2 linked regions of the Desulfosporosinus acidiphilus SJ4 genome follow. Each later gene encodes a partner of the first gene's protein in a complex. Links are inferred from orthologs where the notes say so. Each region holds a gene or a part of one and is shown in the gene's direction. Other genes may lie near its edges. The genes, in order: trxA and trxB.

Region 1 (6,810 bases):
AATGTAGTGGCCAATGGCGGAAGCGTAAAATGCCTTTGTGCCAAAGGGTGCGCGGGAATGCCCAGGCGTGAAATAGATGATCTGGGAAAATTCGTCGGTGCATACCGGGCGAAGGGCTTAGCCTGGATTGTCTTTTCCGAGGAAGGAATCAAATCTCCTATCACGAAATTCTTCACGGAAGAAGAAATGCAAGCCTTGATCGATATTACAAAGGCGGAAACCGGAGATATTTTATTCTTTGTTGCCGATAAGTACTCCGTTGTTTGTGATGCTTTGGGACATCTGCGCTTAGAACTTGCTAAACGAATGAATCTTATCCCTGAGGATATGTTTAATTTCTTATGGGTCACGGAATTTCCTCTTTTGGAGTATGATGAGGAAGAAAAACGGTATGTCGCTATTCACCATCCGTTTACTGCGCCCATGGATGAAGATCTGCCGATTTTAGAGACAGAACCGCTCAAGGTACGGGCTAAAGCTTATGATATGGTTCTCAACGGTACCGAACTTGGCGGCGGGAGTATTCGGATTCATCGCCGGGGAGTTCAAGAGCAGCTATTCAGGCTGTTAGGATTATCCGAGGAGGAATCAGTCGCTCAATTTGGACATCTGCTGGAAGCCTTTGAATTTGGAACACCTCCTCATGGCGGGATTGCCTTTGGACTTGATCGTATGATCATGCTCCTCACTGGAAAAGATAACATTAGAGATGTTATTGCCTTCCCGAAAACACAAAGTGCCTCGGATCTAATGGTTCATGCACCGTCACCTGTAGCGGAGAAGCAATTGAAGGAGCTTAGTATTAAAATAGTTTTAAAATAGTTTTAAAATAGTACTTACACCTAGAGAATCATTGCCTGCAAATTATCCGGCATAATACTCTTGAATTTTTCGGGGAACTATTTGACATAACCGTGATGCTTAGATATAATAGCATTGTAGCTACCCCCTTAGGGTATCGGAGGAAATACGGTATGATAAATTCAACGACTTATGCAGAATCAAAAGAAGATCTCCTGCGCAGACTTAAAAAAATTGAAGGTCAAGTTAAGGGAATCCAGCGTATGGTTGAGAGCGACAAGTACTGTGTCGACGTGCTGATCCAAGTCGCGGCAGTGCGTGCTGCCCTTAACAAAGTCGGTACCATTGTTTTTGAACATCATTCTCGCGGATGTATGCGTAACGCTGTTGAAAGCAATGATCAGGAAGGTGCTATTGAAGAACTAATCGGGGTGCTCAGCAAATTTATTAAGTAACTAATTTAAATTAATTTAAATGGGGGGATTATCATGGCAGGTGCAAATGTAAAAACCTTTACGACAGCAAATTTTGACTCGGAAGTATTAAAGTCTGACAAACCGGTCTTAGTAGATTTTTGGGCTCCATGGTGCAGTCCGTGCCGAATGGTAGCACCGGTGGTTGAAGAGTTGGCAGATTCTTATGTTGGTAAAATGGTCATCGGGAAACTCGATGTTGATGAGAATGGACCTATTGCCGGCCAATATGGAGTTATGAGCATTCCTACCCTTGCGATCTTTAAAGGCGGCAGGTTGGTAGAAAAAATCGTAGGATTCCGCGGAAAACCCGACCTCGTGAAAATGATTGAAGCTCAACTCAAATTCTAAAACAAATCAAGAATAGACACAGACGAGTCTGTAAAATAAGTTCTTAGACGACCAGGTTGTTGAAAAACAGCCAAAGAGAGACCGCTGAAAATCCTAAGATTTCGGCGGTCTCTCTTTATAAATATGATCAAGCAGGACTACTTTAGGTTTTATACTTTTCTCTAGCTTAAGTGAGACTAACCTGACATCGGCCGAGACGATGAGCAAGGTGGATAGAGGCCATCCTTCAGCACAATAGCATTTGTTATTGACTAGGCGCTTTCGGCGAAACTGTCCAACAGGATACTTTCGTCACCGAAGCTCTGATGTTCAGCTTTAGCGGAACGAGTTCACTCCCCATACTCCCGCAGCGTGCAATTGGCCGAGTGTCTCTGAAGATACTCTCCACGGGAGGCTCTTGGGATGGTGTGAAGAGCCCCCTTTTTTAATCTTTCGAAGGTTCTTTTCCCATACCTGAGGGAGTGTAAAAAACTTGTCCCTGGATCTGGGAAGGAAGGTAACTTTGCTTTACCCAGTGATTGGGATAGTTATGAGGATAGAGATATCCTTGACCATTGCCTAATTTATCGGCACCTGGGTAGTTGCTGCTTCGCAGGTGGAGGGGAACCTCCCCTGTGGGATGCTTTTTTACATAGGCAAGAGCGTTGTCGATGCCTTCCACAGTGCTATTGCTTTTAGGTGCGGTTGCAATGGCTAAGACCGCCTGGGCCATCGGGATTCTTGCCTCTGGCATCCCAACCCATTCCAAGGCATTGGCGGCGGCCTGCGCCTGAAGCATAACCAGGGGATCGGCAAGGCCGACATCCTCTGAAGCATGAACGATAATTCGGCGCATAATAAAACGAGGGTCTTCGCCTGCTTCCAGCAAAACAGCGAGCCAATAGAGAGCGGCATCGGGGTCCGAACCACGCATACTTTTAATAAATGCGGAAATGATGTCATAATGGTTATCCCCGGATTTGTCGAAACGCAGTGCTCTTTGCTGAATTGATTCTTCAGCTATTTCCAAAGAAATATGACGAATTCCCTCCGCTGCAGGAGTGGTCATCACGGCCAACTCCAAGGCATTCAGGGCTCTGCGCAAATCACCGTTGGCATAATTTAACCAATGCTCCCAGGCTTGGGGTGATATTTCAACTTTATACCTGCCTAAGCCGCGCTCCGCGTCATTTAAAGCCTTTTCCAGGCCGAGACGAACTTCTGCGGAAGTAAGCAGTTCCAAATGAAACAATGTTGAGCGGCTGAGAAGTGCTGAATTTAACTCAAAAAAGGGGTTTTCGGTAGTTGCTCCAATGAAGGTAATGGTTCCATTTTCCACAGAGGGCAAGAGGGCATCTTGCTGACTTTTATTAAAGCGATGAACTTCATCGCAGAAGACTAAGGTCCGTTTTCCATAGAGGTGAAGATCTTCGCCGGCCTGTGATGTTATTTCGCGGAGTTCTTTAACACCTGAGGTAACAGCATTAATCCGCACAAAGTGCGAGGTGGTTTGGGAGGCAATTACTTGAGCTAAGCTGGTCTTGCCTGTACCGGACGGGCCGTAGAGAATCAAGGAAGAAATGCGGTCTGCTTCAATAGCGCGGCGGAGAAGTTTCCCCGGACCAAGGATGTGGCGCTGTCCAATATATTCATCGAGGGTTCTAGGGCGCATTCTTTCTGCGAGAGGCGCAACTTGATGTTGATCAAAGGTTGCTGAGAATAAATTCATTGGTTGAACGGTCCTTTCTAGGTACTATTAGAACGTTAAACTTGCATTATACACTTTCTTAGCATAAGTATTACTTAAATTATAGCACATGGTTTTCCAAGGCTTAAGGAGATTTTTACTATATCCTTAAGCTTATATGACCCCTGCTAAAAACAATAGTAAAAGAGTTGGATATAGCCTTGACAAATCCCGACTGTTTTAATAAGATATAGTTGAAAAAAGGTTATAGAACATTTAATCTTTCTTGGAAAGAGGTGAGGGTGTGAAACTCTCAACCAAAGGTCGATATGGTGTCAGGGCTATGTTCGATTTAGCCCAGCATATGGGAGATGGTCCCGTATCTTTAAAAAGCATTGCGGAAAGGCAAGGAATTTCTGAACATTACCTTGAGCAACTTATTGCGGGATTGCGTAAAGCCGGACTGGTGAAAAGCGTTCGAGGAGCGCAAGGGGGGTACTTATTAGGGAGAGAACCCGACAAAATAAAAGTCGGTGATATAATACGTGTTTTAGAAGGCCCTATTGCTCCCACAGAATGTGTTTCCGAGGAAGATCCGGAATGTTGTACTAAGGCGGAATATTGCATTACCCGGACGATTTGGGAGAAAGTTCGAAACTCGATAGCAGACGTTTTAGATTCAATCACGCTGGAAACAATGCTGGAAGATGCTCGAAAGCTTGAAACTGAACGCAGCTTGTATATGTACTATATTTGACCATTTAGCAGCAATAAATAAAGGGAGTGAGCCTATGCGGCGTGTTTATTTAGATCACAGTGCAACCACCCCGGTTGATCCGGAAGTAGCGGCTTTAATGATGACTTACTATACTGAGAAATATGGAAATCCCTCAAGTGTTCATAGTTTTGGCAGAGAAGCCAAACAGGCACTGGAGGAAGCCCGGCGTCAGGTTGCTGAACTAATCGGTGCTGAACCTTCAGAAATTACCTTTACCAGCGGAGGAACAGAGGCTGATAATCTGGCTATTCTAGGATCAGCAGAAGCCTTGAGTAAGAAAGGCAAGCATATTATTACGTCTTCGGTGGAACATCACGCTGTTCTCGAGACTTGCGAATATTTGGAGAAAAACGGTTTTGACCTAACAATTATTCCGGTAGATGAAGAGGGTATTGTTTCGGTCGAAAACATCAAGAAGGCTATTCGCCCGGACACAATTCTGATTACAATGATGCACGCCAACAATGAAGTTGGAGCAATTCAGCCTGTTGCCGAAATCGGCAAGCTGGCCAAAGAACACGGCATAGTTTTCCATGTGGATGCTGTTCAGTCTCTTGGCAAAATTCCCATTGATGTAAAAGCCATGAATATCGATCTCTTGACCATCTCAAGCCATAAAATCTACGGTCCTAAAGGGGTCGGAGCACTCTATATCCGTAAAGGAGTCCGGGTTGCTCCCCGGATTTATGGCGGCGGACAGGAAAAGAAACGTCGTTCGGGGACTGAAAATACACCGGGAATTATAGGCTTCGGCAAGGCTTGTGAACTTGCCGGTCAGCGAATAGCTGAAGATGCTCAGCGGCTCAGTAAACTTCGGGATAAACTTTTAAATGGCATTGTTGAGAAGATTGACTATGTCAAGATCAACGGACCTCTGGGCGAAAAGAGATTGCCCAACAATGTCAATGTCAGCATCCAATTTGTTGAAGGTGAGTCCCTGCTGCTTTCTCTCGATATGCTTGGAATTGCGGCTTCCAGCGGCTCGGCCTGCACCTCGGGTTCCTTGGACCCTTCCCATGTCTTGCTGGCAATGGGGTTAGTTCACGAAATAGCTCATGGTTCGCTGCGCTTTACTCTTGGACGTCAAAATACCGAAGAAGACATTGACTATGTACTTGAACAATTACCGAAGATCGTTGAGCGTTTGCGTATGATGTCCCCGCTCTACGATCAAGCGATGCACGCAAAGCAAGCATAGAAATTCGAATGACGCAAACTCAATTGAATCTAAATTAAAAGTCTCTGATGCTGTCAGAGAGCCAACTAGAAAATCATTCAAAGCAATTGTTGAAAAACGGATAAAGGAGTGGGTGAAGAATGTACACTGAAAAAGTGATGGATCATTTTACAAATCCTCGTAATGTAGGAGAAATTGAAAACGCTGACGGTGTCGGCGAAGTTGGGAATGCTAAATGTGGAGATATCATGCGTATTTACCTGGACGTAGAAGGGGATATTATAAAAGACGTTAAGTTTAAGACTTTTGGCTGTGGAGCCGCCGTTGCGACAAGCAGTATGGTTACGGAAATGGTTAAAGGAAAAACTCTTGAAGAAGCCTTGGAAATTTCCAATGCCGCTGTGGCCGAAGCCTTAGGCGGGCTGCCACCGGCAAAAATGCACTGTTCCAACCTGGCAGCCGATGCCCTTCATGCAGCCATTAAAGATTACCATGAAAAACAGGGAAAAAAGGAATAGGTGATTATGGCTCTGACAACAAAGCCTAAAGTTGTGGTTGGTATGAGCGGCGGTGTGGATAGTTCCATGGCCGCCGCTTTACTTAAAGAACAGGGGTATGAAGTGATTGGGGTAACTTTGCAGATCTGGGAATCGGCCGGACCGGAAGTAGAAGGCGGCTGTTGTACTATATCGGCTATTGACGATGCCCGGCGGGTTGCGTATCAACTGGGAATACCCCATTATGTTATGAATTTTCGCTCCTATTTTCAGGAATCAGTGGTAGACTATTTTACTAAGTCTTATTTGCAGGGAGAAACTCCTAACCCATGTCTGGCCTGCAATAAATATGTTAAATTCGGAGAAATGCTGCGCAAAGCTCGTGGCTTGGGAGCGGACTACATAGCAACAGGTCATTATGCCCAAGTATTACGCGACCCTGTCAGCGACCGCTTTCTGTTAAGTAAAAGTTCTGATGAACGTAAGGATCAAACCTATGCCCTCTATATGTTAAATCAAGAACAACTGGCGCATACAATATTCCCTTTGGGAGAGTATACGAAAGATCAAGTTCGTAAAATGGCCGGTAAATTGGGCTTAGGGGTCGCGAACAAACCGGACAGTCAAGAGATCTGCTTCGTACCTGATAATGACTACGCTTCATTTGTCCGCCAGCGATCCAACGCTAAGATTAAACCTGGGAATTTTGTAGATCTCCAGGGAAATATTTTAGGAAAACATCAGGGGATTATTCATTATACCGTTGGTCAGCGCAAGGGACTGGGGATTGCTTTTGGAAAACCCAAATATGTTATCGGTTTAAACCCCTCTCGTAATGAGGTTGTTTTGGGAGAAGACCAGGAGGTCTATTCCGACTCCCTTTGGGCAACGGATTTAAACTGGATTTCAATTTCCGATTTAAAAGAACCAATCAAGGTTAAAGCGAAAATTCGTTATAACTCTGCCGGGGCTGAAGCAACAGTAACTCCTTCAACTCACGGAAAGACTTCCGGTGTCCTAGTGAATTTTTCTGAACCTCAGCGCGCAGTGACACCAGGGCAAGCCGT
Region 2 (6,700 bases), 520 kb from region 1 along the record:
TTATCAAGTAAGTCCCGCATTTGGTTCATTTGGTCAAGGATTGAGGTAATGGATTGTGATTGATTACTTGGGTTTTGCGATTGGGGCGTAGTGGTTTGCGTCGGCGGAACAGCGCTTTGTCCTGGGGTTGTTGGTTGAGGAGTTCCTTCGCCAAATACTTGGGTTAAGGCTGATCCTAAATTGTCCGTCATCACTAACTTATCTTCGTAAGCGAGTACGACTCGTTTCATTTCTGGGATGCTTCCGCCTTTATCAGATTGGAGATAAATCGGTTCAACATATAAGAAGTTTCCCCCTATGGGAATGGCTAAGAGGTTTCCGCGGATGACACTTGAACCTTTTTGATCCCACAGGGACAATTGGCGTGAAATATCCGGATCCTGATCAATGCGCGATTCAATTTGCAAGGGTCCGTCGACTTCAATATTTTTCGGTAGCTTAAAGAGCAAGAGCTGGCCATAATGTTTTCCATCCATTCGGGCGGCCATCCAAGCCACCATATTGTTACGAGAATTAGATTCGCTGGAAGCAGGTGTAAAGGGCAGTATAAGTACAAACTCGGGTTTTGTTTCGCCGGGAATGGTCATGATCGTATAATAGGGATCAACATTTTGAGGTTTTGCTTGGTAAAGTTCTTTAGCAATGTCCCAGGCATCTTCCTTATTATAGAAGACTGAAGGATCAGTCATATGGAACGTTCTAAGCATATTACTTTGAATCGTGAAAAGAGTTTCAGGATAACGCAGATGACTCTTCAGTGATGGTGGGAAACTGCTGAAATCTTTAAAGACCCCTGGGAAAATGCTCATGTAGGTTTTTAGGATAGGATCTTGGGGATCAACAGCGTAAAAATCAACAGTACCGTCATTGGCATCAATAACTACCTTCACGGAGTTACGGATGTAGTTGAATTCTTGGTCAGAGTATTTATTCGAGTAGGGTAAGGCATCGGAAGTAGTATAAGCATCAATGATCCATTTAAGACGGCCATTATCGATGACCATATAGGGATCAGAATCATAGGTGAGAAAGGGAGCTAACTTTTGCACCCGTTCCTTAATATTGCGATAGATCAGCATTTTGCTATTGGGGGTTATTTCACTGGCAAGATAGAAGCGTAAAGTTCCGTGACTAAGGGAAAGCATGAATTTGTTGAGGGGGGTAAATTGGATACCTGTTTTGCCGGTATAAGAGGTTTCGGCATTAGAGTCGCCCTGAGGATAATCAAACTCTTTAACTGAGGTATCGGCAACCACCCAATCGTTGGTAAGTTCTCCATAGTAGATACGGGGTTCCTTTAGTTTGAGTTCAGGGAAATTAGTGACAGGAGGGATGTCGCTGATTGCAAACGATGGCAATCCCTCGGGACTGACAGCATTGGCAAAGGAGGCGGCGACACCATAACCGTGAGTATACACAAAGTGTAAATTGACAAAGGTTTGAGCCTTAGGGTCTAAGTCGGGTGTTGAGATTTCCCGTGGTCCTAGCATCACTTGGCGGTATTCACCATCAATCGTATAACGGTCGATATCAATATCATTGAACTTGTAATAAAGACGAATTCCTTGTTTTTGGGTGAACGTTTGCAGCAGAGGACGTGTATCATTGAGACGGATATTGTTTAAAGTCCCCTGATCCGCTTTTAACGCGCCCAAGGTAATCGGAGTGTTTCCGGGATAATTTGTTTCAGCGATATGGTCTAAACCATAACCGTAACGAGTCATGGCAATTTCATTTTGAATGTAAGGCTGTTCTTTAGTCAGTTCGTTAGGAATTACAACAAACGATTGCAGCAGAGATGGAAAGATGCCATAGATGAGAATTCCAACGACAACGATTCCGGCAACCGGAAGTGTCAGAAGACGAGGGTCTTTAAATGATTGGGCAATGATAGCTGAGATAAAGCCTATGATGCTGATAACTATTAAAACTTTGAGGGCAGGGAGAGTCGCCGTTAAATCAACGTAACCTGCACCAACAACATGACCATGGACAGAATAAAGTAACTGAAAAATGTTAAGATAATAGCCAAAGGCTTTGAGGGCAAAAAGAATACATATTAATAATGCAAGGTGCCTGCGGGCTCCCGCTGTAATTTCTACCGATCCCTTACGCCAAAATTTTAGGGAATGAAGTTTCAGCACTCTTGTCACAATATAAAAGATTGCCGTAAATAAGGTCAAAAGAAAGAGAGGGCCAAAGAAAGCATTAAATAAAGTTCTTAGAAAAGGTAGTTGAAAGAAATAAAATGCTAAATCCTTACCGAAAATTGGATCGGTTTGACCGAAAGGAGTAGCGTGGATAAAGGATAAAACGTCCAGCCAGCCGGTAAACCCAGCGATAAAGCTCACCCCAAAGCTTACGACAGCCGATATGATGAGCAGCCAAATCGTCACTCTGCGCTGGCTTAGGCTCAAGACAGGTTTGTTCATATCTTGCACCAGACGTAACCTAAGGCGCAGACGTTCATTAACGAAGGTTACAATGGCATGCCGTATGGAAAAAAGAGTTCCGGCAATAAATAAGAAGAGAATCGTTCCGTTGACAGCTTGGAAAAGAACCTTACTTAAGAGCGGTGTCCAAAAGAGCTGTGTGTAACCTAAGTCCTTAAACCATAACCAATCTTCATATAAGCCGCTGGATGCTTTTAGTAAAGCGGCAATTAGAATTAGGCCAACGAGAATTTTGTAAAAACGTTGCAATAGAGAATCCCCCTTCAAACTATAACAATAAATTGTTGTTTCATTAAGCTAGTATTCATATATTCTTCCCAAGAATTAAAAATCCCTTCCAAATTTTTTCGAAATTGCAATTAGAGTCTTTCTAACCTTAGCATTAATATGGTATACTATAAAAAATACCCGTAAGGGGTATGTCGACAGTATTGTTAGAGGAGTTGTTACAAATGATTTATGATGTAATAATCGTTGGAGCAGGTCCTGCAGGTCTTACTGCAGGAATCTACGCCTCCCGTGGAGGACTTAAAACGGCCATCGTTGAATTAGCAATGCCCGGCGGACAAGCAGCTTCAACAGACAAAATCGAAAACTATCCTGGTTTTCCTGAAGGTGTCAACGGTTATGAACTAATGAACGCCTTCCATCAGCAAGCCTTGTCATTTGGAGTTGAATTTGTTTATGAAGAAGTAAAAGGCCTTGATCTCAAGGAAACCGTGAAGAAAATTCATACCGACAGCTCTGTTTTAGAAGCAAAGGCCCTGATTATTGCGGCAGGTTCTAAGCCTAGGCTGCTGAATGTTCCTGGTGAAGAGTTTTTCAAAGGGAGGGGAGTGTCTTATTGTGCCACTTGCGACGGAGCTTTCTTTCGCGGAAAAAAAGTTGTCGTCGTTGGCGGAGGAGATTCGGCTATTGAAGAAGGATTATACCTTACTAAATTTGCTGAAGAAGTCATTCTTATTCATCGGCGTGAGGGTTTCAGGGCTTCACAAATTATCGTTGACCGGGCCAAGGAAAACTCTAAAATTCGCTTTGAACTTAATTATGTGGTAGAAGAGATTCTGGGGTCAGATCATGTCGAAGGAGTACGCGTTCGTAATGCCCTTGACTCAACAAGGAAAGAAATAAAAGCTGATGGTGTCTTCATTTATGTTGGAACAAGTCCTAACGTTCAGTTTATTGATAGTGAGATAAAAACCGACGAACGAGGGTATATATATACTAACCAGTTTTTGCAGACAAATATAGAGGGTGTGTACGCAGCCGGAGATATTCGCACTACGCCGCTGCGGCAAGTCTCTACGGCGGTTGGTGACGGAGCCCTTGCTGCAGTTGAAGTTGAGAAGTATTTAGCAGAGCAGCATCACAAGTAAGCATTATTTGTAGAATTTTAAGGTTTTTTGAAAAATAAGACCTTGATAATTTGTAATGCTTATAATATGCTATAGTAAACTTCAAACAATTTAAACTAATTAAAAAATAGAGGTGGAATGCTCAGTGCACTTTGTGGTCTGCCTAAAACAAGTACCTGATACCTCAGAAGTCCGAATTGATCCCAATACCAATACCCTCATGCGGGAGGGAGTACCCTCAATTATTAATCCCTATGATGCTCATGGCTTAGAAGAAGCAATTCGCTTAAAAGAAAAGGCTGGCGGTAAAGTAACTATCGTCAGCATGGGCCCTCCGCAGGCCAAAGAAGCTCTAAAAAAAGCCATGTCTTTTGGCGCGGATCGCGCAATTCTCTTGAGTGACCGTGCTTTTGGCGGTTCAGACTCATTGGCAACAGCTTATATTATTTCGACGGCTCTTAAAAAAATTCATGAGACAGAACCCATTGATTTAGTTTTTGCCGGTAAAGAAGCAATTGATGGCGACACTGCTCAAACTGGGCCGGGCATTGCTCAAAGGCTTGGCTTTCCACAGTTAACTTATGCTATTAAGATTAAGGAACTAACGGATACAAGCATCACCGTTGAACGAAAAACTGAAAGTGGCCGGCAAATAGTTCAAGCTCAACTGCCCGCGTTAATTACGGTGGAAAAAGAACTAAATGACATACGCTACGCTTCTCTTCCCAATATGATGAATGCTGCTGCCTACGAACCGGAAGTTTGGACCGTTGATTCCTTACCTTTTGACTTGAAGCAGATGGGCCTTAAGGGATCTCCTACAAGTGTTTCCAGGATATTTGCGCCTCCCGGACGATCCGGCGGGGAGATCATGGATGGTACGAAAGATCCGGCAGGGATTGCTGCTTCGGTTGTCCAAAAGCTTCTGCAACAAAACGTCATCATGGTTCATCCCCTGATGAAGGGAGGCAAGCATTAATGACTGTAGCTATTGATAAGACAAAGTGTATTGGTTGTGGAGCGTGTGTTATGGAATGCTCCCTGGAAGCCATTGATTTAGTCGACGGAATTGCTCATCCTGACCCCAATAAATGTAAAGACCTGGGGAGCTGCGTCAAAGTTTGTCCGACAAACGCTCTATCTCTTTCTATTCCCCAAGAACCAAAAACTGAAATTGCTTCGGAGGCTGGTTCGAAGTTTGATTTAAAAGAACCTCTGCCGGAAGCGGTAAGTGATTATGCTCAAGGTAATGCGAAAAAGACAATTCGTTCTCAAGTGAAACCAGTTGCCGGGGGCGATGTCTGGAGCGGAGTTTGGGTAATTATTGAATATAACAACGGGAGAGTTGCGCCGGTTTCTTGGGAGTTGTTGGGCGAAGGCCGAAAGCTTGCCAATTCTCTGGGCTGTGAACTTTGCGGCGTGATCACCGGTTATCAAGTCGATAGTGTGATTCCCGAAGCTTTTGCCTTCGGGTCAGAGAAAGTCTATGTTATCGATCATGAAGTGCTTAAGGACTATAGAACAGAACCCTATGCTGAAGCAATTTCGGGCCTTGTTCGAAAATACCAACCTGAAATTATACTTATGGGCGCTACCTCCATGGGACGAGATGTATTCCCGGCGGTCGCTACGAAGATGCAAACAGGATTAACTGCTGATTGTACGGTATTAGGTATTGATCCTGAGACGAAACTCCTGCAGCAAACCCGACCTGCCTTCGGGGGGAATATCATGGCCACGATCCTTTGCCGCAGCAGACGCCCGCAAATGGCCACTGTACGGCCGAGAGTCATGGAAATGCCTGAAAAGGTTGAAGGACGACAAGGAGAACTGATACGCGAAGAATTCACATCGAATGAAAGCGATTTTCGCACAAAAGTTCTGGAGTTCATTCCGGCTGATGCCAGAAGCGCATTTCTAGACAAAGCTGAAATTATAGTTTCTGTGGGTCTGGGTCTCGCGGCCAAACGGAACTTGGTCCTGGCAGAAGAATTAGCCGAAGTTTTAGGCGGTACTCTGGCGGGGTCCCGAGGAGCCGTAGAAGCAGGCTGGCTTAGTCATGATCAACAGGTTGGTCAATCAGGAGTTACCGTTCGTCCAAAGGTATATATTGCCATCGGAATTTCAGGAGCTATTCAGCATTTAGTAGGTATGGAAACTTCAGATTTTATTATAGCCATTAACAATGACCCAGAGGCACCCATCCTAAAAGTCGCTAATTATGGGATTGTTGGTGATCTTTTTCAAATCGTACCTGCACTAACAGCAGAATTTAAAAAACGCCTTCAGCACGGCGTGGCTAATTAAGGAGGGGCAATCATGGAAAACTTTGATGTAATCATCGTCGGAGGCGGTCCTGCTGGCCTATCTGCCGCAATTAGCGCTGCTCATGCAGGTATGAAAACATTAGTCATCGAACGCGGAGATTACCCCGGTACGAAGAATGTGATGGGCGGGATCCTCTATACAAAGGCCACGGATATGGTCGTGCCGGAATTTTGGAAAGAGGCACCGTTAGAACGCCCTATCATTGAACAGAGGATCGCCATGTTAAGCGGAGATGAATCAATTCTGGCCGGTTATCGAGATCCGGATTGGGCAGCGGAACCTTATAATGCACATTCGATTTTAAGGGTTAAATTTGACCGCTGGCTGGCTCAACAAGCGGAAAAAGCCGGAGTTATGATCATCACGGAAACACTGGTTGAAGATCTTCTTTATAAAAACGGTAATGTTGTGGGAGTTCGAACAGGCAGAGCTGAAGGGGACTTAGGAGCTAAAGTTGTTATTATTGCCGAAGGAGTCAATAACTTTTTAGCTGTTAAAGCCGGATTGGCAAAATCCTTAAAGCCGGCAACGGTCGCTGTCACCGTCAAAGAAATCATCTCGTTG

The links.
Region 2: the proteins of trxA (region 1) and trxB are in contact, whole or in part, in a crystal structure (PDB 1F6M), measured with the Escherichia coli proteins. The link is inferred for Desulfosporosinus acidiphilus SJ4 from one-to-one orthologs.

What each region holds. Positions count from the first base shown.
Region 1 is NC_018068.1:3,605,648-3,612,457, reverse strand. The notes cover bases 1-2,957. They hold trxA (thioredoxin), read left to right. Parts: upstream 1-1,289; coding sequence 1,290-1,625; downstream 1,626-2,957. Other genes in these bases: DESACI_RS16510 (replication-associated recombination protein A), read right to left, coding at 2,050-2,957; DESACI_RS16520 (metal-sensitive transcriptional regulator), read left to right, coding at 975-1,256; aspS (aspartate--tRNA ligase), read left to right, coding at 1-822. Also shown: more of DESACI_RS16510, read right to left, coding at 2,958-3,333; DESACI_RS16505 (RrF2 family transcriptional regulator), read left to right, coding at 3,596-4,048; cysteine desulfurase NifS, read left to right, coding at 4,083-5,267; Fe-S cluster assembly scaffold protein NifU, read left to right, coding at 5,387-5,764; tRNA 2-thiouridine(34) synthase MnmA, read left to right, coding at 5,771-6,810. UniProt on the Escherichia coli protein: Participates in various redox reactions through the reversible oxidation of its active center dithiol to a disulfide and catalyzes dithiol-disulfide exchange reactions.
Region 2 is NC_018068.1:3,091,589-3,098,288, reverse strand. The notes cover bases 2,004-4,850. They hold trxB (thioredoxin-disulfide reductase), read left to right. Parts: upstream 2,004-2,872; coding sequence 2,873-3,829; downstream 3,830-4,850. Other genes in these bases: DESACI_RS14035 (electron transfer flavoprotein subunit alpha), read left to right, coding at 4,787-4,850; DESACI_RS14040 (electron transfer flavoprotein subunit beta/FixA family protein), read left to right, coding at 3,954-4,787; DESACI_RS14050 (UPF0182 family membrane protein), read right to left, coding at 2,004-2,702. Outside these bases: more of DESACI_RS14050, read right to left, coding at 1-2,003; more of DESACI_RS14035, read left to right, coding at 4,851-6,115; DESACI_RS14030 (FAD-dependent oxidoreductase), read left to right, coding at 6,128-6,700.